DNA from 3 places in the Blautia sp. NSJ-140 genome. Region 1 is predicted to be linked to each of the others. Evidence: predicted binding sites of a transcription regulator. Region 1 holds the regulator's gene; each other region holds the start of a gene.
What was found. Region 1 encodes Rex, which represses fermentation and respiration genes when NADH is low (regulators of the CRP and FNR family bind a similar motif). Its sites were predicted from a motif close to ATTGTTAANTANTTAACAAT; they were not measured.

Region 1 (9,991 bases):
AGAATGACCAATGACAAAACACATACATGGAGGAGACGTATATAAACACAAAGACTGCCTGGATTTTTCGGCAAATCTGAATCCTTTGGGAACACCGGAAAGTGTGAAGCAGGCCATTATCCACAGTCTGGATCATATTGCACAGTATCCCCGGGTGGGATGCGGCGTTCTCAGGGAAAGGATCGCAGAATCGGAAGGTGTAAAAGCGGAAGAGGTAATATGCGGTAACGGAGCTGCAGAAGTGATCTTCACGCTCTGTCACGCAGTAAAGCCAAAGAGGGCTCTGATCCCGGCGCCTACTTTCGCAGAATACGGACAGGCTCTGGCCAGCACAGGCTGTGAACTGGAATATTACATGCTGACGGAAAATGACGGCTTTGTGCTCAGTGAGGCATATCTGGATATCCTCCATAAGGGACTGGATATGGCTTTCTTATGCAACCCCAATAATCCTACCGGCATGCTGATCCCCCACAGGCTTCTGAAAAAGATCCTGGAAAAATGCAGAAAACTGGATATCCTGCTGGTGGTAGATGAATGTTTCCTTGATTTTGTAAAGGACCCGGAAGAGTATTCTCTGAAGCGTTCTCTTTCCGGGTTCAATAATCTTTTTATCCTGAAGGCATTTACAAAAAGATATGCCATAGCCGGGGTGCGGCTGGGCTATGGCCTCTGTTCTGACAGAAAGCTGATGGAAAGGATGGAGCTCTGCGTTCAGCCATGGAATGTTTCCACCATGGCCCAGGCAGCCGGGCTCCAGGCACTTACAGAGACGGAATATGTAGAGGAGGGAAGACAGCTTGTTTTTCGGGAGGCACAGTGGCTGAAGGATGAGCTGGTCCGCATTGGGTATAAAGTATTTCCGTCGGAAGCAAATTATATTTTCTTTAAAGGACCGGAGGAGCTGTTTGACTTCTGTTTGCGGAAACGGATCCTGATCCGTGACTGCAGCAATTATCCGGGACTTACAAAGGGGTATTATCGGATCGCGGTAAAGCGCCATGAAGAAAATGTAAAACTGATCGAAGTACTTGAGGGAGGTATATTATGGCAAAAGCAATAATGGTGCAGGGAACCATGTCCAATGCCGGAAAAAGCCTGCTGGCTGCGGGACTTTGCAGGATCTTTAAGCAGGATGGATATCGTGTGGCTCCTTTTAAATCACAAAATATGGCACTGAATTCCTTTATCACAGAGGATGGCCTTGAGATGGGGCGGGCCCAGGTCATGCAGGCAGAGGCAGCCGGGATCAGGCCGTCTGTCCTGATGAATCCGATCCTTCTGAAGCCTACCAATGATGTAGGATCCCAGGTGATCGTAAACGGAGAAGTTCTTGGAACCATGAGTGCCAGGGACTATTTCAAATATAAGAAGACCCTGGTTCCGGATGTGATGAAGGCATACAACGCTCTTGCAGCGGAAAACGATATCATTGTCATCGAAGGTGCGGGAAGCCCTGCCGAGATCAATCTCAAGGATGAGGATATTGTAAATATGGGTATGGCAAAGATGGCCAAGGCACCGGTCCTTCTTGTGGGTGATATTGACCGTGGAGGCGTTTTCGCCCAGCTGATCGGTACGGTGGAGCTTCTGGAGGACGATGAGAAGGCTATGGTAAAGGGGCTGATCATCAACAAATTCCGCGGAGATAAGACTATTCTGGACCCTGGTGTTGTCATGCTTGAGGAAAGAAGCGGGATCCCGGTGGTGGGTGTGGCGCCTTATCTGGATATCCAGGTGGAGGATGAGGACAGCCTGACGGAGCGTTTTGACCGGAAGCAGGAAGCCGGTGTCATTGATATCGCGGTGATCCGTACACCAAGGATTTCCAACTTTACGGATTTTAATCCTTTTGAGAGCATTCCCGGAGTTTCTCTCCGTTATGTTAAACACCCGAGAGATCTTCACTCTCCGGACATGATCATCCTTCCTGGAACCAAGAACACCATGGGTGATCTGATCTGGATGCGGGAAAGCGGAATGGAGGCAGCAGTTCTCAAGGAAGCCTCCAGAGGCAAGCTGATCTTTGGTGTCTGCGGTGGCTATCAGATGCTGGGTGAAACCTTAAGTGACCCTCATGGAGTTGAAAATGGCGGTTCCATGAAAGGGATGGGACTTCTTCCCATGGAAACGGTATTTGCCGAAAAGAAAACCAGGACCAGGGTGCAGGGGCATTTCGGTCAGCTGTCCGGTGTGTTTGCTCCTCTTTCCGGTGCGGAGATCGAGGGCTATGAGATCCATATGGGCGAAAGTATCCTGAAGGAGAATGCAGGAACAGCAACGAAGATTACAGACAGCGTCAGCGGTAAGAAAAAAGAAGAGGGTGCTTTTGCGGGAAATGTGTGCGGAACCTATATCCACGGCGTTTTTGATAAGGAAGCATCTGCAGAGGCGATCATACGCGTGATCGGCGAGAAAAAAGGGATTGATGTGGAAAATATGACAGGCGTGGATTTTGCGGCATTTAAGGAACAGCAGTATGATATCCTGGCTGCAGAGCTGCGGAAGCATCTGGATATGAAAAAAATCTATGAGATACTGGAAAACGGGATTACGGAGGAAGAATAGAAATGAAAGTAGAGCTTGAAAATGTAAAACCCATGGAGATCGAAAAAAGAAGCTTTGAGATCATCACAGAAGAGCTTGGGGATACTCCCCTGATCCCGGGAACCGAGCTGATCGTAAAACGCTGCATCCACACAAGCGCAGATTTTGATTATGCAAAAAATCTCTGCTTCTCGGAGGGGGCAGTGGAGAAGGCAATGGACGCCATCCGCAACGGTGCCTGCATCGTCACAGATACCCAGATGGCAAAGGCCGGGATCAACAAGCGTGCACTTGCCCGCTACGGCGGTGAGGCTTACTGCTTCATGTCCGACGAGGATGTGGCTGCCCTTGCAAAAAAGAACGGGACTACCAGAGCCACAGCCAGCATGGACAAGGCAGCAGAGATGGATAAAAAGCTGATCTTTGCCATTGGAAATGCACCTACCGCACTGGTACGTCTTTATGAGCTTATTGAGAACGGAAAGCTTTCTCCTGAGCTGATCATCGGTGTGCCGGTAGGATTTGTGAATGTTGTGCAGTCCAAGGAGCTGATCATGCACGCAGATGTGCCTTATATTGTGGCAAAAGGACGCAAGGGTGGAAGCAATATTGCTGCGTGCATTGTAAATGCCCTGCTCTACATGATCGATAACCGGAGAGATTAGGAGCCGGTAACCTCCTTCAGAAGCTGACAGGCAGGCAGAAAATCCTTGGATGGAATAGAGGAGCAGGAGAGGACCAGGGTGACCTCGGCTCCGTTTTCTCTGAGAACCTCCAGTCCCAGACCACGGTTCCGGGCTCTGTCTGTCAGTTCACTGCCTGTGAGAGAACAGGGAAGAGTAAGGGCAAGGCTGGTTCCTGCGGCTCCTGTTTGGATCTGGCAGTCCTGGCCAAAGGTTTCCCGGACAGCCTGGGAAAGAGCCTTCAGCTTCTGGGAATAAAGGCGGCGGAGCTTTCTAGTCTGGGAAGCCAGATGCCCGTCGCGGATAAACTGGCAGAGCGCGATCTGTTCTGCCTTGGAAGCAGTCTGATTATAAAAGGCTGCTTTTTTTGTATATTTTTCCCGGAGAGAGCGCGGCAGTACCATGAAGCTGACACGGATGGAGGGCAGTAGCAGTCTGGAAAAGGAACCGATATAGACAACGTTTTCACCACCTGCAAGACCGAAAAGTGAAGGCGTCGGCTTCTGGAAATAAACAAATTCGTTTTCGAAATCATCCTCAATGATCAGATGGTCATTGATCTCTGCATGACGGATCAGCTCCAGGCGTCGTTTTACCGGCATGATCTCGCCCCATTTCGTCATGTGAGCAGGAGAAACATAGATCACATCGCAGCTTTTGTCCCGGTAATGGACATCAAAGCCGTAATCCTGAAAGATGGTGCTGCATGTGGTGAAGGACGGTGTGGGGAACGAAACGGTTTTCCGTTCATGGATCAGAGGGCAGAGGATCTGGAGAAGGGGCTGGAGACCGGCCCCTACTACAATGTCATCCGGGGAGCAGATCACATTTCTGCGTTCCCGGATATAGTCTGCGAGAACCTCCCGGAAATCGCTTTCGCCCTGGGGTTCGCCATAAGAAAGCATACGGTCGCCCTGGCGGAGGGCGCTTTTGATGTAACGCTGCCACAGATCAAAACGGAAGCTTTCCCGGTCAACACCGGAAGAGGCAAAATCATAAAGGCAGGGCGTGATATCCTTATCCTGTTTTTCCGGGGTGAGCAGATGCTGCTTGGAAGCAATGCCGGTGACATAATAGCCGCTCTGTGCCCTGGCGATGATATAGCCGTCTGCTGCCAGCAGAAGATAGGCATTTTCGATGGTGGTACGGCTCAGCTTCAGCTCCTGGGCGCATTTGCGGAGGGAGGGCATTTTGCTTCCGGGAAGGAGACGGCCTTCCATGATCAGCTTCCGGTAATAGTGATAAACCTCCAGATAAAGGTGTTCTTTTTTGTGTTCTGCAGATATATTTAACATAAGTATGACGATTTCCTTCCAAAAATGATTGCGTAAACCTGACAGTTCATTCTATAATATTACAGAAAAAAACTCAAGACTGGAGAATTACCATGAAAAAAATAGCAGTGATCAATGATCTTTCCGGGCTGGGGAAATGTTCACTGACAGCAGCGATCCCGGTGATCTCGGTGATGGGAGTCCAGGCGTGTCCCCTTCCCACCGCTGTTTTAAGCAACCAGACCGGTTATGAAAGTTATTTCTGTGAGGATTTCACAGAGCATATGGAACCATATATGGAGCAGTGGAAAAAAAGAGGATTTTCTCCGGATGGGATCTATACAGGATTTCTTTCTGATGATAAGCAGGCAGACAGGATCCTGAAATTTATGGATGCGTTTGCAGGGAAGGATACTCTGATCCTTACAGATCCGGTGATGGGGGATGACGGCGCGGTTTATCCGATCTATACAGAAGAGCTCCGCAGCCGGTTCTGCGAACTGACACACCGTTCCTATGTGATCACACCGAACCTTACGGAAGCTCTCCTCCTTCTTTACGGAAAAGAAAAAATGGAGGAGATCTGGAAGGAACTGCAAAAGGCATCAGAGGCCCGGCGGATGGAAGAGATCCGGGAGATCGGGTGCGCACTTGCCCGGAAATTTTCACTTCCTTCCGTTGTGATCACAGGAGTGGATCACAGAGAGGAAGGGCAGCCTCTGAAAATGGGGAATCTTGTCCTGGAAAACGGAAACAGCTCCTGGATATTTGCAGAGAAATCCGGAGGAAGCTATTCCGGGACAGGAGATCTTTTTGCATCCGTGCTCAGTGCAGGGCTGGTAAAAAGATATTCCATGAAAACCTGTGCAGAGCTGGCCGTGGACTTTATCTCGGCATCGATCCGGGATGCGGTGGAGGAAGGAACAGACCGTAACGATGGTGTATGCTTTGAACAGCATCTCGGCATGCTGCTTCCATAAAAACATAAGGGGATAAAAAAGAGCTGACCGTCAGGCCAGCTCTTCCCATTTTTCATAAAGCTTTTCCAGTTCTTCAGTGATGGCTGCTTTTTCGCGGCTCAGCTTTGTACATTCCGCTACATTGGTGCAGACATCCGGAAGGACCATGGTTTCGTCGATCTCGCTGTCTCTTGTTTCCAGCTCTTCGATACGGGCTTCGACTTTTTTCAGCTCGGCTTCCCGTTTTCGTTTCTTTGCCTGTTCTTCCTTCATCTGCTGCCAGGAAAGCTTGTTCTCGGAAAACGTTTTTTCTTCGGCAGGTGCCTCCGGAGAGGTACTTCCCGGTGCATAGGTGCTGGTCAGCTCATCCTTCTTTTCCAGATAGTAATCATAATCACCGATGTAATTTACCACTGCCTGGTTTGTCAGCTCCATGATCCTGGTCGCAGTCTGATTGATAAAGTAACGGTCATGGGATACATAAAGGACTGTACCGGTGTAGCTGACCAATGCTTCCTCCAGAATTTCCTTGGAGGCAATATCCAGATGGTTGGTAGGCTCGTCAAGGATCAGGAAGTTGGCTTCGGAAAGCATTAGCTTTGCAAGGGAAACACGGCCTCTTTCTCCACCGGAAAGTGCGGAGATTTCCTTGAAAACATCATCTCCGGTAAAGAGAAATGCGGCAAGCATATTTCGGATCTCGGTCTCTGTGAGAGTCGGATAAGTATCGGAGATTTCCTGGAAAATTGTCTTGTCCATATGCAGAACATGATGTTCCTGATCGTAATAACCGATCTGCACCTTGGAACCAAGGGAAAATTTGCCGGCATCTGCTTCAATAAGACCGTTGATGATCTTCAGCATGGTGGTCTTTCCGGTTCCGTTGTTTCCGATCAGTGCCACACGCTCGCCTCGTTTGATATCAAAGGAGATATCGGAGAACAGGGTCTGTCCCGGAAAGGCCTTGGAAAGCTCTTCCACGTGGAGCACGTCGTTTCCGCTTAACACCCGTGGCTCCAGAGAGATACGCATCCGGTCCTGGAGCTCAAGAGGTTTTTCGATCCTCTGTACACGGTCCAGCATTTTTTCACGGCTTTCCGCACGCTTGATGGATTTTTCACGGTTAAAGGATTTCAGCTTGGCGATAACGGCTTCCTGATGCTTGATATCTCGCTGCTGATTTAAGTATGCCTTGTACTGTGCGTCACGAAGCTGAGCCTTCTTGAGAGCATAGGCAGAATAGTTGCCGCTGTATACGCGGGTCTGTCCGGCTTCGATCTCAATGACCTTGGTGACCACCTTATCCAGAAAATAACGGTCATGGGAGACGATAAAAACAGCTCCCGGATAATTCAGAAGATAAGTTTCCAGCCAGGAGATGCTTTCCATATCCAGGTGGTTGGTTGGCTCATCCAGAAGCAGGATATCCGGCTTGGAAAGAAGCATCTTGCCCAGTGCCACACGGGTTTTCTGACCGCCGGAAAGAGTTTCGATCTGCTTGTCATAATCTTCCTCCGTGAAGCCAAGACCCTTTAAGACACCGGTCAGCTCACTTTTGTAAGCGTATCCGTTTTCCAGTTCAAACTGATGAGTCAGACGGGTATAGGTTTCCATCAGACGGTTCAGATCATCACCGGTCACGGTGTTCATTTCCTGTTCCATATTGCGGATACGGCGTTCCATATCGATGATGTGCTGCTTGGTGGTAAGAAGCTCCTCGTAGATGGTATGATGTCCATGGATATCCTGGTACTGGGCAAGATAGCCGATATTTTTATCCCGGGCAAGCACCACGGTACCGGAATCAGCAGAAAGCTCCTGCATGATGATCCGCAGCAGTGTGGTCTTTCCTGCACCGTTGCAGCCGATCAGAGCAGCCTTTTCACGGTCTTCAATGTGAAAGGATGCATCATTTAAAATTACTTTTTCGCCAAAGGCCTTGCATATATTCTGACATGATAAAATCATAAAAACTGTCCTCCTGTATAAAGAATCACCCCTGTTTATGTCTGAACAGGGAAAAATCCTCCACCTATTATAACGGAAACTGCCGGGATTTCAAAGAAAAAATCAATTATTAGAAAAAATATAAAGAAATTTGTACAGAATAGACAACTTTAATTGACAGGAAAATGTCAATTCGTTATAATTAACCTAGTGTAAGGTAAGGAGGAAAACTATCGTGGAGACAAAACAAATCTCGAAAGCGGTGATTAAGCGTCTGCCACGCTATTACCGCTACTTAGGAGAGCTGATGGAAGATAATGTAGAACGTATTTCTTCCAATGAATTAAGTAAGAAGATGCATACCACAGCTTCTCAGATCCGTCAGGATCTTAATAATTTCGGCGGTTTTGGGCAGCAGGGGTATGGCTATAATGTACACTATCTTTATACAGAGATCGGTAAGATCCTGGGACTGGATACCGTTCATCCGATGATCATCCTGGGAGCCGGTAATCTGGGACAGGCACTTGCCAATTATGTGGATTTTGAGAAGCGCGGGTTCAGGCTTGTTGGTATCTTTGACGTAAATCCTGTGCTTGAGGGCATCGCAGTCCGTGGACTCGAGATCCAGATGCTCAGTGAGCTTCCGTTTTTCCTGAGAGAGAATAACGTGGAGATCGCGATCCTGACACTTCCCAAGAATAAAGCCAAGGAAATGGCAGATATTCTGGTGGAGAACGGAATCAAGGCAATCTGGAATTTTGCACATCTTGATCTTGAGACACCGGATGATGTGATCGTAGAGAACGTTCATCTTTCCGAGAGTCTGATGACACTGTCTTATAATCTCAGCAAATACAGGCAGGAACATGTGGATAAGTAAGAATTGTTAAGCTGCCGGAAACGGCAGCTTTCTCTATGACAGAGGGGAGGCAGAAGACAGAATGAAGAAGCTTGTTACCTGCGCAGAAATGAAGGATCTGGACTCCACAACGATCCGTGAGATCGGAGTTCCCTCCGAGGTTCTGATGGAGCGGGCAGCACTGAAGGTGGTAGAGGAAACAGAAAAGTATCTCCAGAAGGACGAAAGGATCCTGGTAGTCTGCGGAAGCGGAAATAATGGCGGTGACGGTATCGCTGTTGCCAGATTGTTCCATCTGAAGGGAGTCCGGGCAGAGTTTTATATGGTCGGAAACAAAGATAAAATGACCAGAGAGACAGCTCTTCAGTATAAGATCGCTTCCGGTTATCGTGTCCCTGAGGTGAATAACCCGCAGTGGAGTGAATATACTACTATAGTAGATGCCGTGTTTGGGGTAGGCCTGACGCGTCCGATCGAGGGGCATTATGCTGATATCATCCATGAGATGAACAGTGCGAGGGCCAAAAAGATCGCAGTTGACATCCCGTCAGGAGTAAACGGAGATACTGGCCTGGAAATGGGAATTGCCTTCAGCGCCGACCTGACTGTCACATTTGCCTACCGGAAAAGAGGTCTTTGCTTTTATCCGGGAAGACTGTATGCAGGAAGGATCGTTACCGCCGATATCGGGATCTATGAGCAGGAAGCTGTGACTGCATCTGCCGCCTGTCTGGAAAATAAAGATCTGAAGCTGTTTCCGGAACGTGATCCCGGCGGAAACAAGGGTACCTTCGGAAAAGTGCTCTTTGTGACCGGAAGTGAGGGAATGTGCGGAGCTGCTTATTTAAGCGCCAGTGCAGCACTTCGTGCCGGTGCGGGAATGGTAAAGATCCAGACTGTGGAAGCCAACAGGATCCCATTGCAGATACTCCTTCCGGAGGCTATGGTCTGCAGTCGTTTTGATCAGGAATCCAATGAACAGCTTCTATCCTGGTGTGATGTGATCGTGATCGGACCGGGACTTGGAACATCAGTGGCCAGCCGTGAGAGAGAACAGTGGTTTCTCACGGCGGCTGCCCGGGAGAAAAAACCGCTGATCTTGGATGCTGACGGTCTGAACCTTCTGGCTGCACATCCTCAGTGGCACCAGTATCTGGGAGAGCATGTGGTTCTGACACCGCATATCGGAGAAATGAGCCGGCTCAGTGGCAGAACGATCCAGGAGATCCAGCATGAGATCGCAGATACTGCATTGAAATGTGCTGCGGAAAGAGGCTCTGTGTGCGTATTGAAGGATGCATGTACGGTGATCGCAGATGAGAAAGGACAGATGTATTTGAATCTTTCCGGTAATTCCGGAATGGCAACTGCAGGAAGCGGAGATGTGCTTTCCGGGATCCTGGCAGCAGTGTTATGTATGTATCTGAAAACGGAGGAACAGCCTCCCATGGTTTTAAAGGCCGCGTTAGGTGTTTATCTTCACGGACTTTGCGGTGATCTTGCAGCCGCTGAAAAAGGAAAGCGCAGTATGCTGGCAGGAGATATCATAGAATATCTGCCCAAGGCATTAGCTATAGGTGAAGAGGAGTCGGAATTATGAAAAAATACGAGAGAGTAAAAGCACTGGTATCACTGGACGCCATTGCCCACAATTTTGAGGAAATGCATAAAAATGTCAAAGAAGGGACAAAGATCATCGCTGTGATCAAAGCGGACGGT
Region 2 (9,991 bases), on a different contig from region 1:
GGAGGAAAAAATAATGTATAGTGAAAAAGTAATGGATCATTTTCAGCATCCACGTAATGTAGGTGAGATCGAGAACGCAAGTGGCGTGGGTACTGTAGGAAATGCAAAATGCGGTGATATTATGAGAATATTCCTTGATATCGATGACGAAACTCATATTATCAAAGACTGCAAGTTTAAAACATTTGGATGCGGTGCAGCAGTTGCAACAAGCAGCATGGCAACAGAACTTGTAATGGGCAAGACCATTGAGGAAGCTATGGAAGTAACCAACAAGGCCGTTATGGAGGCTCTGGACGGACTTCCGCCGGTGAAGATCCACTGTTCCCTGCTTGCTGAGGAAGCAATTCATGCAGCTCTCTGGGATTATGCAGAGAAACATCACATTAAGATCGAGGGTCTTTCCAAACCGAAGTCTGATATCCACGAGGGTGAAGAGGATACAGAAGAGGAGTATTGATCCCTTTTATTTACGATCATAACCGGGGCATGAGCAAGCTTCAGTTGAACAGAACCGTAAGCCATTGAAAGGACAGGTAAGTAAGAAGCATGACAGGACTTACGAACGAAGAGGTTCAGGAAAGAATTGCGCAGGGTCAGGTAAATAATAACGAAAACCCCAACACCAGGACATATAAGCAGATTATTCTGGAGAATACGTTGACATTCTTCAATTTTCTGAACCTGGTGCTGCTGGTTCTCGTACTGCTGGTTGGTTCCTACAAAAACTCCATGTTTGTAGGAATCATTTTTATTAATACCGTGATCGGGATCATTCAGGAGGTCCGTGCTAAGAAAACTATTGACAAGCTGGCAATCCTGACAGAATCCAAGACGGTTGTTCTGCGTGAAGGAAAAAAATGGAAAATTTCTACAGAGAAGCTGGTTGTCGATGATCTGATATTCCTGAAGACCGGAGAACAGGTTCCGGCAGATGCGAAGATCCTGGAGGGAAGCCTTGAGGTCAATGAATCCCTGCTTACCGGTGAGGCAGACAATCTTCCGAAGAATCCGGGAGATGAGCTTTTTTCCGGAAGCTTTGTGACGGCGGGACAGGCCTGCTGCCAGATCATCCATGTGGGAAGCGACAACTATGCGTCAAGGATCACCAGCGAGGCAAAGGAATTCAAACGCCATAATTCAGAGCTTAGAAATTCCCTGAATGCCATTCTGAAGGTGATCAGTATCATTATCGTACCAATGGGGGCGCTGCTTTTTTATAAACAGTACTATTTTGTGGGAGATAATATCCGGGATTCTGTTGTCAATATGGTTGCAGCGGTCCTGGGAATGATCCCGGAGGGGCTTGTCCTTCTTACCAGTGTGGCACTGACTTTGGGGGCACTGAAGCTGGCTCAGAAGAAGACGCTGGTGCAGGAACTGTACTGTATAGAAACTCTTGCACGCGTGGATACGCTCTGTCTGGATAAGACAGGAACTATCACAGAGGGTACCATGTGTGTGGAAGCGGTGGAAAGCTATCCGCCGGTGTATGATGAGATTTCCGAGAAAATATCCGGGAAAGATCCTGAATCCGGCGAAGGTGACAGCGATGGAACTGAAAGTTCTGCTGCCTCTGCAGTTTCAGCAACAGATGCTATCGCAAAGGAGGATGGAAGCGCGAATCTCGTATTGCAGGAAAAGTCAGACACTGACCCGGAGAAACACAGTCAGGAAAATCCGGAGAAGCTCCGGGAGATCGAGCATATCATGGGAAATCTGCTTTCTGTGCTGAAGGATCAGAATGCCACTGCCGATGCACTCAGGGCAAGATTTAAAGTATCTCAGGATATGGAGCTGGATCATGTGATCCCGTTTTCTTCTGACAGGAAGTACAGCGGAGCTGCATTTACAGATGCAGGTACTTATCTGATGGGTGCAGCGCAGTTTCTTTTCCCGGAAGGGAACCCGGAATTGATGGAGTATTGTGGCGGATTTGCAGAGGAAGGTCTTCGTGTGCTGGTCCTTGCCCATAGTGTAAATGTGAGTGAGGGTGCGGAGCTTCCGGGGGGACTGGAACCTGTCGGACTTTTGCTTATTACGGATGTGATCCGTGCAGAGGCACCGGATACGCTGGCATATTTCGAAAGTCAGGGTGTTGATCTGAAAGTGATCTCCGGTGATGATCCGGTGACAGTTTCTGCAATTGCCAGACGTGCAGGTCTTAAAAATGCAGAGCATTATATAGATGCGACAACGATCACAACCCAGGAACAGATGGACGAGGCAGTTGCAGAATACAGTGTGTTCGGACGTGTAACACCTCAGCAGAAGCAGGCAATGGTGAAGTCTTTGCAGGCTCAGAAGCATACGGTTGCCATGACCGGTGATGGTGTCAATGATGTTCTGGCGCTTAAAGAGGCGGACTGCAGTATTGCCATGGCTGAGGGCAGTGATGCCGCCAAGAATATTGCCAATGTGGTATTGCTGGATTCTAATTTTGCAGCAATGCCGGAAATCGTGAATCAGGGACGCCGGGTTGTAAATAATATCCGTACTGCGGCATCTATGTTTCTGATCAAAACGATTTTTTCCGTGCTGCTGTCACTGATTACGATCTTCTTCGGGGATTCTTATCCTTTTGAGCCGATCCAGATGTCTTTGATCAGTGCCTGTGCTGTTGGTATTCCTACGTTCCTTCTGGCACAGGAGAATAATTATGAGAAGATCGACCATACATTTTTGCGTCATGTGTTTATGAATGCATTTCCGGCTGCTGTGACCATCACGGGCTGTGTGTTCAGTGTGATGCTGGTATGCCAGAATGTATACCATTCCAATGCCATGCTGAATACAGCCTGTGTGCTTGTGACAGGATGGAATTATATGGCGGCACTTAAGACGGTTTATGCGCCTTTGAATACCTATCGAAAGGTGATCATTTACAGTATGCAGGTGATCTTTTTCGGTGCGGCGGTGGTTCTGCAGAATCTTCTGACACTGGGATCTCTGGAATTCGGAATGATCATTCTGGTGTTCCTTTTGATGACATTTTCTCCGATCCTGATCGATGTGATCACGGCCTGGCTCAGAAATATTTACAGTCGTTCGCTGGATAGTGGGGAACAGGGGAAATTTGCCGCATTTATTGATAAGCTGAGAAAATAATAATATGAGAAATAAAAAAGGACACTGCCCGTTGAAAATGGCAGTGTTCTTTTTTGATTACTGTTCACTGGTAATATCCCGCGAGGTGTGTTACTGAGAACGGAGTGAACAGTAACCTTTTTTGGGCGAATAAACTGTGGAGAAGTTATCCGGTGCAGATCTGTGTAGAGAATGCAGATTGTGGATATCCGCCTGACGAAGTTATTATTTCGTGTGCATAAGCCAGATAAATCCGAAGGCAGGGATCTCTACAGCCTGTGCGTCTCTCTGAACTCCTGTGAGAAGATCTGTGTAAGTACCGTCCTGTTCGTTGATCCAGGCTACCTTATCCTGATCACTGAAATTGTAGATGCAGATCAGCTTTTCTTCAGAAGTTTCTCTTACCAGGGCAAGGAGAGCCCTTTCCCAGGTTTCCACCGTATGTGCAGGAACTTCAGGTGCAAATACCGGATGGCTGGCGCGGATGGATTCCAGCTGCTCAAGGCTGTTGAAAATGCGTCCCTGAATCGTTTCGACATCGGCTCTGTTCCTGGCAAGTGCCCAGTTGAAACGTCCGTTGTGGAGCCAGCGGGGATCAGATGCTTTGGAAATGTCTGCTTTATAGGTGTAGTCATTCAGCTGTCCGACCTCGTCACCGCTTCGAAGTACCGGAATTCCGGGGAGGGAAAGAAGCAATGCATGAAGTGTTACGTCATAGCGGATTCCCCGGCTGACACCCTCCATATTTCCTTCATAATCAAAACGCTCAATTCCTGCAAGAGATGCGGTTGTTCCGCAGAGCTCAGATTCCTCGTTTTCCGGATTTACATAAATTTCACCCCGGGCAAAGGAATCAGGGAAAATACCTGCCAGGAATTCATTCAGATAATCTCTGTGAGGTCCTTCTGTGATAAAGCTTCCTTTCAGGAAATCATAGTCTAGGTTCCAACGTACAGTGTTGCGGTTACGGAGGTAATTCTGGAATACCGGTGCCTGCGGAAGGTCTGCAGCTCTGTCAATTCCCCGGCGGAGAAGGGCAGTGTCCTTTGTGGCAACGGTATGCCAGAGATCGGACATCAGCCGGGTGCTGTTTACAATGTGAAGTTCCGGCATATCGGAAGTTCCGCCGAATGCAGCAGCCTCTGCAGGTGGGCGGTCTGTTTCGCCAAGGAGAAGAATTCCGGGGCATACGATCTCACACACCATTCTGGTCATACGTAGCAGAGAGTGAAGCTTCCAGAGATTTTCTTCCGGCATCATCGGAAGGACACCAAGGCTGAATACAGAAGCACCTTCATTTGCAAGTTCCAGGATCTGAAGAAGCATTGCATTGAAATAAGCCGGAGTCTGGAGCACACACGGCGCACCGGACTGTGGGTCATCCACAGAAAGGCTTAACGGGATCTCAAGAGCCAGGCGGATACCTGCTTTCCTACAGTTAGCTGCAAGTGTGTACAGATCTTCGGAGGTTCCGATCTCCGGGATAATGCAAAGGGAGCAATTGGAGGTTGCCTGGAAAAGATCTGTCAGGTACAGAGTGTCTGCTTTGCATTCGCTGATATAGTCCAGTTTATCAGATAGACCGGAAAGAGTATCTGCGAAGTCAGCAGGATTTACAGCCATTCCGGTGAAAGTAGTCTTACGGAACCAGTCAGGATCAGCAACGCAGGTCTGGTCAGCTTCCTTCATGGAAAGAGAGCGCTCACGGTAAATCTCTTTCATCTTTTTTGTGAGGCTTGAGAATGTGCCGGCAACTTCCGGATGATCGCGGAACAGTTCACAGTAGAGCCATTTCAGATCATTGTAGTAGTGTTTCAGACGTTTCTCGTAGAGGGCATCGTAAGCTGTGTCCTCCTTGGAGGTTTCGACTTTCAGAGGCTCGGTCTTGGAAGTAGTAACTTTCGCCGGTTCAGTCTTAGAGGTCTCAACCTTGATCGGCTCAGTTTTAGAAGTTTCAACTTTGATCGGCTCGGTTTTAGAAGTCTCAACTTTGATCGGCTCGGTTTTAGAAGTTTCAACCTTGATTGGCTCAGTCTTTGAAGTTTCAACTTTGATCGGCTCGGTCTTGGAAGTCTCAACTTTGATCGGCTCGGTTTTTGAAGTCTCAACTTTGATCGGCTCGGTCTTGGAAGTCTCAACTTTGATCGGCTCGGTCTTGGAAGTCTCAACTTTGATCGGCTCGGTTTTTGAAGTCTCAACTTTGATCGGCTCAGTCTTGGAAGTCTCAACTTTGATCGGCTCGGTCTTTGAAGTCTCAACCTTGATCGGCTCAGTCTTTGAAGTTTCAACCTTGATCGGTTCAGTTTTAGAGGTCTCGACTTTAAGCGTTTCCTTCTTTACGGTTTCAAGTTTTTTTACTTCGACTTTAGTATTTTCAACAGATTTGGCAGCAGGGGTATTTTTTTTCAGCTGCTTTTCTTTTTTTGCCTGCATGGCAGCTTTCTTTTTCTGGAGTCTTTTTGTTGACATATAGAGTTCCTCCTTAGATAAAATGATATTTTCGGTATAAAAGTGTAAACTCTCTCTCGTGAGAGAGAAACAGAGCTACAGTTTATGAAAAACAGGGCGACGATTTTTAAATACAGCATAATAGGAAAAACCACATTCACGGAAAATATCAGCCGCCTTGTCAAAAGCATAGCCGATCTTATCCGGAGTGTGGGCATCTGCACCAATGGTGATGATCTCACCGCCAAGCTCACGGTAGCGTCGGATAATATTGATACATGGATTCGGTTCACCAAGCCCATAGTGATAACCGCCTGTGTTCAGCTCGATTCCCACATTTTTGCGGATCAGTGTCCGCAGGATCTCGTCCAGGATCTCCTTATATCTTCCATAAGAATACTGACGGTTCTGATTTGGACCATAACGTACTACATAGTCGATATGTCCATACACATCCATCTCATCAAAAGCAGCGATATTTTCCAGGATGGATTCAAAATATTCCATGTAACATGCGGATTCCTTACGGCCCTCAAAATAAGAAGGATAATAAGGATCGTATCCGTGCACCACATGGGAGGAACCAATAACGAAATCAAAAGGAACTTCCTTCAGAAGATCGGAAAAAGATTCTGCAAGCTGAGGCTGAAGTCCAAGCTCGATCCCGAAGTTAACCTGGATCTGGTTTTTAAAAGCATCCGCAAGACTCTCAAGCTTCTGGCGGTATGCAGGGATGTTCAGGGAAAAATCAAGATTTTCCGGAGTATCAGGATAATCCGGATCAAAATGTTCAGTAAAACAGATTCCCATGAGACCCTTGTCTGCGGCAGTCTGGATCATCTTTTCCATCGGTGTATCGGAATCTGCGGAAAAAGAGGAGTGCATATGGCAGTCCCATAAAATTTTCTGGTCCATTTTGTACCTCCATATTCAAGCCTTTATATTCTGTGACAATGATCGTATCTGCCTGCTATGAAGCCGGAAAAGTCAGGCTCCCGGAAGGGAGCAGGGATATCTCTTTTGGCGCTCAGCAGGACAGAACTTTCTATCAGAGAATTATAGCACATTTTTCAGAAATTTTCTTAATATTTATTTTAATGTTCTTTTTTATAAATAGCTCTTGAATTTTTGTTTGGAATTAGGTACAATATGAAACAGGTTGATGTTTCTTTAACAAAGGAACGATTTAATCACCATTCAATTCATAGGAGGAATTTATCATGGCAGTAAAAGTTGCAATTAATGGTTTTGGACGTATCGGTCGTCTTGCATTCCGTCAGATGTTTGGAGCAGAGGGATTCGAGGTTGTAGCAATCAATGACCTTACATCTCCTAAAATGCTTGCTCACTTATTAAAATATGATTCTACACAGGGAAGATACGCTCTTGCAGATACAGTAACAGCAGGAGAGGATTCCATCACAGTAGACGGAAAAGAGATCAAAATCTATGCTAAGGCTAACGCTGCAGAGCTTCCATGGGGAGAGATCGGTGTAGACGTAGTTCTTGAGTGCACAGGTTTCTACACATCTAAAGATAAAGCTCAGGCTCATATCGATGCAGGTGCTAAGCACGTAGTTATTTCCGCTCCGGCTGGAAACGACCTTAAGACAATCGTTTACAACGTAAACCATCAGGGTCTTACAAACGAGGACAAGATCATCTCCGCAGCTTCCTGTACAACAAACTGCCTTGCACCAATGGCTAAGGCTCTTAACGATCTTGCACCGATCAAATCCGGTATCATGTGCACAATCCACGCTTACACAGGCGATCAGATGACACTTGACGGACCGCAGAGAAAAGGCGATCTGAGAAGATCCCGTGCAGCTGCAGTTAATATCGTTCCGAACAGCACAGGTGCTGCTAAAGCTATCGGACTTGTTATCCCAGAGCTTAACGGCAAACTTATCGGTTCTGCACAGCGTGTTCCTACCCCAACAGGTTCTACAACAATCCTTACAGCAGTAGTTGAAGGAAATGTTACAAAAGAGCAGATCAACGCAGCTATGAAAGCAGCTTCTAACGAGTCCTTCGGATACAACGAGGATGAGATCGTATCCAGCGATATCGTTGGTATGAGATTTGGTTCCCTCTTCGATGCTACTCAGACAATGGTACTTCCACTTGAGAATGGCACAACAGAGGTTCAGGTAGTTTCCTGGTATGACAACGAGAACTCCTACACAAGCCAGATGGTTCGTACAATCAAGCACTTCGGAAGCCTTCTGAACGCTTAATTTTCAGCGAACGAGTGTAGAAGAATAGACTCAGAAAGGGTCCGGTCTGAAGAGGACCGGGCCCTTTTTTTCCAAAAGATCAAACAAAAGAATATCTGAGGAAATGACTGTTGACAGAGCGGACAACAATACCGCTCGCCCTTATTGATCTGCTTCCGGCAGAAATAAAAGTTAAGGAGATATAGAAATGCTGAACAAAAAAAGTGTTGATGATATCAATGTAAAAGGACAGAGAGTACTTGTAAGATGTGACTTTAACGTTCCGCTTCAGGATGGAAAGATCACAGACGAGAATCGTCTTGTGGCTGCTCTTCCTACAATCAAGAAACTGATCGCAGACGGCGGAAAGGTTATCCTCTGCTCCCACCTCGGAAAACCGAAGGGAGAGCCGAAACCGGAGCTTTCTCTTGCACCTGTAGCTGTTCGTCTTTCTGAGCTTCTTGGACAGGAAGTGAAATTTGCAGCAGATCCTGAGGTAGTAGGACCAAACGCAAAAACTGCTGTTGCTGAGATGAAAGATGGCGATGTAATTCTTCTTGAGAATACACGTTACCGTGCAGAAGAGACAAAGAACGAAGATAAGTTCAGCGAAGACCTTGCTTCTCTTTGCGATGTATTCGTAAACGATGCATTCGGAACCGCTCACAGAGCTCACTGCTCCAACGTAGGTGTTACCAAATATGTTAAGACAGCAGTTGTAGGATATCTGATGCAGAAAGAGATCGATTTCCTCGGAAACGCTGTAAATAATCCAGAGAGACCATTCGTTGCAATTCTTGGCGGTGCTAAGGTTTCCAGCAAGATCTCTGTAATCAACAACCTTCTTGATAAGGTAGATACACTGATCATTGGTGGTGGTATGTCCTATACATTCTCCAAAGCTATGGGCGGACACATCGGAACATCCCTCTGCGAGGATGATTACCTTCAGTATGCTCTCGACATGATGAAGAAAGCAGAGGAGAAAGGCGTTAAGCTTCTTCTTCCTGTAGATAACAGAATCGGTGATGACTTCTCCAACGACTGCAACATCCAGATCGTAAAACGTGGTGAGATTCCGGACGGATGGGAAGGAATGGACATCGGAACAGAGACAGAGAAGATCTTTGCAGATGCTGTAAAAGATGCTAAGACAGTTGTATGGAACGGACCGATGGGATGCTTCGAGATGCCGAACTTTGCACATGGTACAGAGGCAGTTGCCAAAGCTCTTGCTGAGACAGATGCAACAACGATCATCGGTGGCGGTGATTCCGCAGCAGCAGTAAATATCCTTGGATATGGCGACAAGATGACACACATCTCCACAGGTGGCGGTGCATCTCTTGAGTTCCTTGAAGGAAAAGAGCTTCCGGGTGTAGCTGCAGCTAACGATAAAGACTGATAAAAAAATAAAGTGTTCCATAAACACAAAAAAGGAGATAAAACAATGGCAAGAAAGAAAATTATTGCTGGAAACTGGAAAATGAACATGACACCAAGCGAGGCTGTAAAGCTGGTTGAGACCTTAAAACCGCTTGTTGTTAACGACGAAGTTGATGTAGTGTTCTGCGTACCGGCTATCGACATCATTCCTGTTGTTGAGGCAGCTAAAGGAACAAACATCCAGGTTGGCGCTGAGAACATGTACTTCGAGGAGAAAGGTGCTTACACAGGTGAGATCGCTCCGGCTATGCTCGTAGATGCAGGCGTTAAGTACGTAGTACTTGGACATTCCGAGAGAAGAGAGTACTTCGGAGAGACAAACGAAGACGTTAACAAAAAAATGCTCAAAGCTTTCGAGCATGGCATCACACCGATCATGTGCTGCGGTGAGACACTTACTCAGAGAGAGCAGGGCGTGACTATGGACTTCATCCGTCAGCAGGTTAAGGTTGGATTCCAGGGTGTTACAGCTGATCAGGCTAAGACAGCAGTTATCGCTTACGAGCCGATCTGGGCTATCGGAACAGGTAAGACAGCTACAACAGAGCAGGCTCAGGAGGTTTGCGCTGATATCCGTAAATGCATCGCTGAGATCTATGATGATGCTACAGCAGCAGAAATCCGTATTCAGTACGGCGGATCTGTAAACGCTGCAACAGCTCCTGACTTATTCGCTCAGGCTGACATCGACGGCGGTCTTGTAGGCGGCGCTTCCCTGAAACCAGATTTCGGAAAGATCGTAAACTACAAATAAGATCCACTTAAAAAGGGGCTTCGGCCCCTTTTTTTAT
Region 3 (9,991 bases), on a different contig from region 1:
AGAACTGGCAAAGAGCGTAGCACCGGAATTTCTGGAGATCGCAGATGAGATATTGAGAGAAGCTGAGAAGACCTTTGGGGATACCATAGACAGAAGGATCCTGTTTTCCCTTGCTGATCATATTTCCTTTGCGGTGGGACGTATCCGGAATCATGAGCAGATCAGCAATCCTCTGACCGATGATATCAAGGTGCTTTTTTACAGCGAATTCAAGGTGGCGGAGGTACTGAAGAAGATCCTGAAGGAGCGGATGGATATTGAGATCGACGAGCATGAGGTGGGATATGTGGCACTTCATATTCACTCAGCACTTGGAGATGAGAAGGTGTCTGTTGCCATGCAGACAGCAAGAACGGTGCGGGAATGCATCGCCATGATCGAGATGGCCACAGGAAGAAAGATCGATGTGATCTCCCTGTCCTACAACCGTATGATGAACCATATCAAATATATGGTAGCCCGTGTCTCCACAGGGGAGACACTGAAGCTGGATATGAATGAATATATAGAAGAAAAATATCCGGAATCTTACAGGATCGCAGAGGATGTCTGCGAGAGCCTGGGCAAAAGCCTTGGGAAAAAGCTGGACCCTATCGAGATCGGTTATCTTGCCATGCATATTGAGAGGACAGTGGAGCAATAAACATAAATGGCTGATCCGCCTCAGGGATTTATACGATAAATTCAATAGCTTTTTTGACAGCAGTACTCATGGCAGTGCTGCTGTTTGTGACTAAGCAGACCTCTCTCTGAGGGAGCGGCTCCTTAAGCTGAAAGGCAAAAACCTTACCGTCATTGATCACTTCCCGGGCAAGGGGTTCCGGGTAAAAGCCGATTCCTAGATTGTGGACAACCATGGGAAGGACCTGGTCTGTAGTTGCGGCCTCGATATCAGGATGAAAAGAAACACGGTTTTCCATAAAGTAATTCATATACATTTCTCTTGTGCTGGTCCCTTCCGCAAGACCTACAAAGGGCAGGTCCTGAAGCTCATGGATGCTGATGGGGGCAGTGGTCAGATCCTTATATTTGCTTCCGCATACAAGAATCTCCCGGTAACGCAGGAGACTTTTTTTCTGTAAAGGCTTGCGGATAGAAATCGGAGTGGTGACAATAGCGAAATCTACCGCATAATTCTTCAGTGCCTGTACAGCCTGTGGAGTGGAATGGTTGAAGAGGCGCAGGCGAACATGGGGATATTGCTCGCGGAACAGCTCCAGCTTTTCCAGAAGGATCAGACGCAGGGCATTTTCGCTGGCACCGATGGAAACCAGACCATGTTCCAGCTCTCCGTTCTGGCGGATCTCCTCCTCACCGATGGACAGCTGCTCAAATGCCAGGGCAACGTGTTCATAAAGCTGGCGTCCCTCCGGGGTAAGTGCGATTCCCTTGTTGGATCGGAGAAAGAGAGTACATTTCAGCTCCTGCTCCAGGTTGTTCATACAGCGGGTGATATTTGGCTGGTTGTTGTGAAGAGCCCGTGCTGCCTTGGTGAAACTCTTATACTGGGCTACATAATAAAAGATCCGGTAGTAGTCGTAAGTGATCATGTATAGTCTCCATCCTGTGATATGATTTTAATATGTTTACGATATTAATAATACTTTTTACATTTGCTTCTGAGCAAACTATAATACACCCGAGGAAAAAAATCAATGACAGGAGTGATTTAGAGTGGTTTCAGGAGGCAGAAAGCTGCAGAACGCAGACCGGCAGATGTCAGAAGCTTTTATCACAAGTGCATTTCTGGCAATGTCCGGCGGATTTCAGGATGCCTACACATACTTTACAAGAGATGAGGTGTTTTCCAACGCCCAGACAGGCAATGTGGTTCTGATGAGCCATAATTTTATGACAGGACAGTGGGGAGACGGTTTAAGGTATCTGTTCCCTATTTTAGCCTTTGCCATTGGTGTTGTAGCGGCGGAGCGAATCCAGAACACCTTTAAATATGCAAAAAAACTTCACTGGAGGCAGATGATCCTGCTGATCGAGATCCTGATCCTTTTTGTGGTGGGATTTATGCCGGGAGAATTGGATATGCTGGCAACCGCACTGGTATCCTTTTCCTGCGCCATGCAGGTACAGACATTCCGGAAGGTAGGCGGTTATTCCTATGCAAGCACTATGTGCATCGGAAATTTACGAAGCGGCACGGCGGCATTGTCCGTGTATTGTCGTGAAAAACGTCCGGAACAGCTGAAGCAGGCTCTTTATTATTTTGGAATAATTTTCTTTTTTGCCATTGGAGCCGGTGGCGGAGGAAATCTGTCCATGAGGCTGGGAATCCCGGCAATCTGGGTATCGGATGTTTTGCTTCTGATCAGCTTTATTCTGATGTTTTCCAGTAAACATAGAGATTAGAAAGGGTGAGGAATTGTGGAAAACAGCACATTATTCCCAAGAGAGGAAAAGGCGGAGCTTTTATTTGAAAAGATCCTGAAGGATCCGGAGGCGTGCAGACGGCTGACGGAGACCTTCTATGAATCCATGGATGCGGATACAGACATAGAATGCGGATATCTTCCTCCGGAAAAATTCGCCTATGCATTGCTGGACGCATATAAAAACCGTGATCTGACTGCTCTCCTTATGGCGATCTGCCAGAACAGTATGTTTGATCTTCTGCGAAATTCTTTTCTGGCACCGTTCAGGTTCAATGCAGATGGACAGGAGAATCCGGTATTTCTCACAGATGAAAAAGGAAATTTTCTGCGGGAAAAGGGAATCCATGTAAGTGACAGGGATTACGACCGATTTCGCAGGATATACAGGGAGAAACCTGGTGTAAAGATGTATCTGGCGTATGGCTACCGGAAGCGACATGCCTATGATGAAGCTACCATGGAAGTAGAAGAGTACAAAATGGGCGAACATATCGGTGTGCTGCTGGTGTATGAGCTTCCGAACAGCGTAAAGGAAAAAGAAACGGAGGCACAGGCCTATGCGGCTGTATGGGATATCATGATGGCAATTCAGAAGAAGCTTCCAAGAGCTTTTGTGTATTATGGGCAGGATTCTGTGGAGGATGGTGGAAAACGTTATGATGGACTGGGCGTTTTTCTCCCCATCCATAAATTTGCGGACCGCCTGGAAAAAATGATCGGAATCGCTGATGAGATCGTAATGAAATAGAGTGTGCAAAAAAGGACTGCTTTTGTATTGCTCCGGTTATCAGAAGGATAGCTGATGACCGGAAGCTACAGAAAGCAGTCCTTTTTGTATGCCCATCAGGTGCAGTAGCGGAACATTTTGTCCGTAAGGATCCTGGCGAAAATAAGGCCCAGGGGAAGAGCAACGATGATCAAGATCGCAGCTGCAAACCAGGAGGCGGAAACATTCAGGGACATGATCCCCAGATTGTAGATCGCCCGGTAGAGATAAAGTCCGGGAACCATGATCACAATAGATGGTACGGTAATGGAAATCCTGGGATATCCCACTTTTGTTTTGATGAGGGAGGCCAGAAGTCCGGCTGTCAGTGCTCCGAAAAAAGCCGCGGCAGCAGGTGGGAAACCGGCAAGATCAACAAGCTCCAGACGCAAAGTGTTGGACAGTGCGCCGATGAAGGCGGCAGCTGCGGCTAGCCGCACAGGACTGTTGAACATGACTGAAAAGCCGAATACCCCGCAGAAGCTTGCCAGAAGCCGGAACAGGATCCTCTGAGCTGCCGAAAGCTCCAGAGGCAGGAAATCCACAGGCTTCAGATGAAGAAGCAGTGCCATCAGCCAGGCAGAGACAGCAGCCACCATTACAACAATAATGGCGTAGGCCAGTCGTTCCAGACCGGAACGCATATCCAGCTTGGCAAGGTCGATCCCGCTTGTGATAAACGGAAAGCCCGGAATGATAAACAGCATGGAACAGATGTACCCGGCCTCATGCTGGACGGAAATGTGGAACAGAAGCTCTGCCAGCTTCAGGAAGCCTGCATATACAAGACAGGCGGAGGAAACAGAAACTGCAATGCACATAAACAGAGTAAAATGATGCTTGCCAAGCTTGCAGCGGATGGCGTTTCCGATGCCTGCGCCTGCAAAAGCCAGGATCATTTCCAGCGGGCCACCGCCCAGAAGAAAAGTAAATGCACTACAGGCCAGTGCAGAAGCCAGTCCCAGGGCTGCAGGGGAATAAAGCCCGTGGATCCGCTCGATCTCATCTAACTGACTGTGCAGTGCTTCACCGCTCATATGGATACCCTCCACAGGAAAATCACTGACAAAATGTTCCAGCCTGTTCAGTCTGGAAGTATTTACGCCGGTGGTAGTCAGACTAAGTGCATGGGAAAAACTGCTCTCACCGTCAAAGCAGGTGTAGCTTATAGACATTAGTCCGATATCTGCGGAGCAGGTGATGCCAAGTGCTTCTGACAATGTATTCATGGAACTCCGTACCCGCCAGGCACCGGTCCCACAGGAGAGAAGCATCATGCCTGTACGGCCGATCAGGGAAGCTTTTTCGGAAAGAGAAGCCTCGGTGATGGGCTGGCTGTTCCTGGCGCTTACGTAGTTGTGCCAGGGGATTTTCATATGATTACGTTTAACCGGAATATCTGACACAGAAATCACTTCTTTCTATATATTAAAATAGTATAGTTATTATTATAAATATATATAATAACTATAATCAGATATATTGTAGCCATTATTCTGAAAAAGTCAAGTGTAGATGAAATAAAATCTGACAGTACTAAAACGTCACTGTTAAAGATTTATCATTTTTTTGCGGAAAATGAATTTTTTTGGTTGCTTTTACGTACAATTTATGTATAATTGTGGATAGGGATGTTGGAATGACCAATTCCTATGGCAGGATGACAAAAACCTGCAGCAGTAGGTGGCTATCATAATTACTATTAAAGAAGAGAGGTAAATGTTAAGATGGCAAAAATCGATTTAACAAAGTATGGTATTACCGGAACAACTGAGATCGTGTACAATCCTTCCTACGAGACATTATTTGAGGAAGAGACCAAACCGGAGCTTGAAGGATTTGAGAAGGGTCAGGTCAGTGAGCTTGGTGCTGTCAATGTAATGACAGGTATCTACACAGGACGTTCCCCTAAAGACAAATACATCGTTATGGATGAGAACTCCAAGGACACAGTTTGGTGGACATCCGATGAGTACAAGAACGATAACCATCCGGCAACTCAGGAAGCATGGAATGCAGTTAAAGATCTTGCCAAGAAGGAGCTTTCCAACAAGAAACTTTTCGTAGTAGATGCATTCTGCGGAGCTAACAAAGACACACGTATGGCTATCCGTTTCATCGTTGAGGTTGCATGGCAGGCACACTTCGTAACAAACATGTTCATTCAGCCGACAGCTGAGGAGCTTGAGAACTTTGAGCCGGATTTCGTTGTTTACAACGCATCCAAGGCTAAAGTTGAGAACTATAAAGAATTAGGACTGAACTCTGAGACAGCTGTAATGTTCAACATTACAAGCCGTGAGCAGGTTATCGTTAATACATGGTACGGCGGAGAGATGAAGAAAGGTATGTTCTCCATGATGAACTACTATCTGCCGCTTAAGGGCATCGCTTCCATGCACTGCTCTGCAAACACAGACCTTAACGGAGAGAACACAGCAATCTTCTTCGGTCTTTCCGGAACAGGTAAGACAACACTTTCCACAGATCCTAAGCGTCTCCTGATCGGTGATGACGAGCATGGCTGGGATGACAACGGAGTATTCAACTTCGAGGGTGGATGCTACGCTAAGGTTATCAACCTTGACAAAGAGTCTGAGCCGGACATCTACAATGCGATCAGGAGAAACGCTCTTCTTGAGAACGTAACACTTGATGCTGAGGGCAAGATCGACTTCGCTGATAAGAGCGTAACAGAGAACACACGTGTTTCCTACCCGATCAACCACATCGAGAACATTGTTCGCCCTGTATCTTCTGCACCGGCAGCGAAAGAGGTTATCTTCCTGTCCGCAGATGCATTCGGCGTACTTCCTCCAGTATCTATCCTGACACCGGAGCAGACACAGTACTACTTCCTTTCCGGATTCACAGCTAAACTTGCTGGTACAGAGCGTGGAATCACAGAGCCTACTCCTACATTCTCCGCATGCTTCGGACAGGCATTCCTTGAGCTTCATCCGACAAAATATGCTGAGGAGCTCGTTAAGAGAATGGAGAAGAGCGGTGCGAAGGCATACCTCGTTAACACAGGATGGAATGGAACAGGAAAACGTATCTCCATCAAAGATACTCGTGGTATCATCGATGCTATCCTTGACGGATCTATCCTTAAAGCTTCTACAAAGAAGATCCCATTCTTCAACTTCGAGGTTCCGACAGAGCTTCCGGGCGTAGATCCTGCAATCCTTGACCCACGTGACACATATGCAGATGCTGCAGAGTGGGAGACAAAGGCTAAAGATCTTGCTGCAAGATTTGTTAAGAACTTTGCTAAGTATGAGGGAAATGAGGCTGGTAAAGCACTCGTTGCAGCTGGTCCTCAGGCATAATCATTCATTTCAACAGAATACAGATCGTAGACTTAACCGGGAGCGGATTTATTCGCTCCCGGTTTTTTGACAAACAACTGCGGATCTGTTATTTGATATAGAGCTGTGCAGTGCGAAGCATGTTTTCAGACATGGAATAAACAGAAAGTTGAAGATATCTACCTGTAAAATAAAAAACTTTGACTTGACTAACAGAGCGTTCATGGTGTATCCTTGCTGAGAAGTCGGACGGGAGACCCGTAAGACTGCAATTCTCTTTGCACTGCATTACATTCGAACAGGATGCGAGATCAACAGTACAAACTGAGCAGGCGATGCTTTTCGGAATCGAAAATATTTATCCGAAGGCATGGGGCCGGGCCGCAGGAAGCGGCAGCGGATATGGATTTAAACGTAATTGCAAAGAACCTGCATTCACGGAATATGAGGTGAAGCAGAATGTGACTTTGCTTTCAGACATATCTGCGGGACAGTGTATGTTTCGCAGGTATGTCTTTTTTACTGCAAAAATATGGATGGAACAGAAGGTAGAAGCTGGGATATCCCTATACAGAAAAGAAAGAACACCGGCGGAAATCGCACTGCAGCGAGTAGTGAAGGAACCGCCGGTTTTTTCACGGAAAATGTTGTGCCATAAGAAGAACCTGATCATATATTAAAAGGAGGTCCTGTTTATGGAACACAAAGAAAACAAAACAATTATACATGATACAGAAAAAACAGCTTCATGGGAACAGCAGACAGCAATGAAGGTATCCGGGATCAGTATCCTGGTAAATCTTTTATTGTCCGTATTTAAACTGGTTGCCGGTATTGTGGCACATTCAGGAGCAATGATCTCTGATGCCATTCATTCGGCATCAGATGTGGGAAGTACCTTCATCGTGATTATCGGTGTCCGTCTTTCTGCAAAGAAATCAGACAAAGAGCACCAGTACGGACATGAAAGAATGGAATGTGTCTCTTCTATTGTTCTTGCAGGAATGCTGCTTGTCACTGGTATTGGGATCGGAGTTACCGGTGCCCGTGACATTGTAAAAAGCACATCCGGCGGAACCATTGCCATTCCGGGAACACTTGCACTGGTTGCTGCAGTGGTATCCATTGTGGTAAAAGAGTGGATGTTCTGGTATACAAGAGGTGCCGCAAAGAAGATTAATTCAGGAGCTCTGATGGCAGATGCATGGCACCATCGTTCAGATGCACTTTCCTCCATCGGAGCGTTTGTCGGCATCTTCGGTGCAAGACTGGGATACCCGATCCTGGATCCGATCGCCAGCATCGTGATCTGCGTTATGATCGCTAAGGCATCGATCGACATTTTCAGGGATGCCATTGACAAGATGGTAGATCATTCCTGTGATGTAAAAACTGAGGAATCCATGAAGAGAGAGATCCTCAAGGTACCGGGCGTCAGAAGAGTAGACCTTCTTAAAACCCGTCTTTTCGGATCCAAGATGTATGTGGATATCGAGATCGCAGCAGATGGAAATATTTCCCTCTGCGATGCACATGATATTGCGGAAAATGTACATCATACGATCGAGAATAAATTCAAAAATGTAAAGCACTGTATGGTGCATGTAAATCCGATCAACGGATAAAAAAACAAGCTGCCGGAGCGACCTTGTGATCGTCATCCGGCGGCTTATTTTTGTATAGAGAAACACCCGGTAGGGGAGCTACCGGGTGTTTCGAGGGGAGTATAAATAATTAAATAAGGGGTTATGTAAAAAAATTTTTGAAGGGTAAATTCTTTTTACAAGAATGATTATAATATAAATTGGAAAAAAAAGCAACATGATTTTGGCGAATAATCTCCAAACTTTTTGGGATACTATTTCCTGTAATAAAAAGCGGCAGAAAGCTTCGGAAAGCCGTAAAATCAACTTCATCAGGAGGTAATTCAAATGGCGAAAAATTACGAAACAGACAGAAATGAGTCTAATTATGCAGGAAAAAATCACGGGGAAAGTGCTTCCAGAAACTGCGGAAAAAACAGCTCTAAGAACAGTTCGGGAAATTCTTCCAGGAACAGTTCCAAAAGCAGCTACGGAAACAAAATTTCCGATGAATATGATTCTGAGAAGGATAGAGGCTCTGACAGATATTAAATGATAAGAAAAGCGGGAAAAGCCAGAGATGGCTTTTCCCGCTTAAATACATATAAGGGAACATTCACCCGGAAGCTTCCATATAATATACCAAAAAGAGGAGATTTTTTCCATGTTTCAGATCGAAACTATCTCTGCAAAAATGATGGATTATTATGTGGAACGCAGTGACGCTGTTATCATAGATCTCCGGGATCCTGCCGCCTACAGAAGGGGACATGTCCGGAACGCGGCAAATATTCCATACAGAGAGCTGGAGGAATATCTTGAGAAAAAACAGGATCAGAAATACCGTTTTCCCAAAGATAAACTGCTGATACTTTACTGCGATCGCGGCGGTGCCAGCATGCAGGCTGCCCGGAGCCTGGCAAGACAGGGCTGCCGTACCAGATCCGTGATCGGTGGATTTGCCGCCTACAGAGGGAGAAATCTTGTGCGCGGATAAAACAACAAATCTTGTATTTTAAAGTAAATCATGATAATGTAAAGAACAGAGATAAAAACCAACACAAATTACAAGGAGAAAAGATTATGAAATATATGTTTGCATCCGATGTACATGGTTCGGCATATTACTGCCGGAAAATGCTGGAAGCATATGACGCGGAGAAGGCGGAGAGACTGGTGCTTCTGGGAGATCTGCTTTATCACGGACCAAGAAATGACCTTCCGAAGGAATACGCACCAAAGGAAGTCATCCGCCTTTTAAATGAGAGAAAAAAACAGATCTACGCAGTACGCGGAAACTGTGAGGCAGAGGTGGATCAGATGGTCCTGGACTTCCCGGTTATGGCAGATTACTGTATCCTTGCCATCGAGGGAAAAACGATGTATGCCACACACGGTCACATCTATAATAAGGATAATCTTCCGCCGATGATGGACGGAGACATTCTGATCCACGGCCATACACATGTGCTGAAGGCAGAAAATATGGGGAATTATATCCTTCTGAACCCAGGTTCCGTATCCATTCCAAAGGAAGGCAATCCGCCGACCTATGCAATCCTTGAGAACGGAAGTTTTACTATTAAAGATTTTGAAGGAAATACAGTACGGGAGATCACTTTATGAATCTGTGGGAATTAACAGCGCCCTGTCATTTTGGAACAGAGGCGGTGCTGAAGCGTGAAATACTGGATCTTGGCTATGAAGTGACCAGGGTGGAAGACGGAAGAGTGACCTTTGAGGCTGATGCCCAGGGTGTGGCAGACGCCAATCTGTTCCTTCGTACCACAGAACGTGTGCTTCTGAAAGTAGGCGAAGTAAAAGCCGAGACTTTTGATGAGCTTTTTGAAAAGACCAAGGCTCTCCCATGGGAGAATTACATACCGAAAAACGGTAAATTCTGGGTAGCCAAGGCAAACTCCATCAAAAGTAAGCTTTTCAGTC

Region 2: a site for Rex is predicted at 6,694-6,713, ahead of gap (type I glyceraldehyde-3-phosphate dehydrogenase). Genes of this name have one in related genera too.
Region 3: a site for Rex is predicted at 4,700-4,719, ahead of pckA (phosphoenolpyruvate carboxykinase (ATP)). Genes of this name have one in related genera too.

What each region holds. Positions count from the first base shown of each region.
Region 1 is NZ_JALIFS010000005.1:36,851-46,841, forward strand. Features, by position in the region: gene cobD (threonine-phosphate decarboxylase CobD) at 11-1,063, shown strand; gene MUB50_RS07370 (cobyric acid synthase) at 1,048-2,568, shown strand; gene MUB50_RS07375 (precorrin-8X methylmutase) at 2,571-3,212, shown strand; gene pdxR (MocR-like pyridoxine biosynthesis transcription factor PdxR) at 3,209-4,525, opposite strand; gene MUB50_RS07385 (pyridoxamine kinase) at 4,618-5,484, shown strand; gene abc-f (ribosomal protection-like ABC-F family protein) at 5,515-7,431, opposite strand; gene MUB50_RS07395 (redox-sensing transcriptional repressor Rex) at 7,646-8,293, shown strand; gene MUB50_RS07400 (NAD(P)H-hydrate dehydratase) at 8,355-9,872, shown strand; gene alr (alanine racemase) at 9,869-9,991, shown strand, end outside.
Region 2 is NZ_JALIFS010000004.1:111,384-121,374, forward strand. Features, by position in the region: gene nifU (Fe-S cluster assembly scaffold protein NifU) at 14-460, shown strand; gene MUB50_RS06470 (HAD-IC family P-type ATPase) at 550-3,108, shown strand; gene MUB50_RS06475 (hypothetical protein) at 3,313-5,556, opposite strand; gene MUB50_RS06480 (histidinol-phosphatase HisJ family protein) at 5,632-6,450, opposite strand; gene gap (type I glyceraldehyde-3-phosphate dehydrogenase) at 6,756-7,775, shown strand; gene MUB50_RS06490 (phosphoglycerate kinase) at 7,963-9,159, shown strand; gene tpiA (triose-phosphate isomerase) at 9,205-9,954, shown strand.
Region 3 is NZ_JALIFS010000001.1:112,819-122,809, reverse strand. Features, by position in the region: gene MUB50_RS00570 (PRD domain-containing protein) at 1-643, shown strand, start outside; gene MUB50_RS00565 (LysR family transcriptional regulator) at 672-1,550, opposite strand; gene MUB50_RS00560 (YoaK family protein) at 1,717-2,364, shown strand; gene MUB50_RS00555 (DUF4866 domain-containing protein) at 2,380-3,135, shown strand; gene MUB50_RS00550 (threonine/serine ThrE exporter family protein) at 3,231-4,529, opposite strand; gene pckA (phosphoenolpyruvate carboxykinase (ATP)) at 4,881-6,485, shown strand; NiCo riboswitch at 6,779-6,960, shown strand; gene MUB50_RS00540 (cation diffusion facilitator family transporter) at 7,160-8,089, shown strand; gene MUB50_RS00535 (hypothetical protein) at 8,396-8,599, shown strand; gene MUB50_RS00530 (rhodanese-like domain-containing protein) at 8,712-9,044, shown strand; gene yfcE (phosphodiesterase) at 9,131-9,673, shown strand; gene MUB50_RS00520 (THUMP domain-containing class I SAM-dependent RNA methyltransferase) at 9,670-9,991, shown strand, end outside.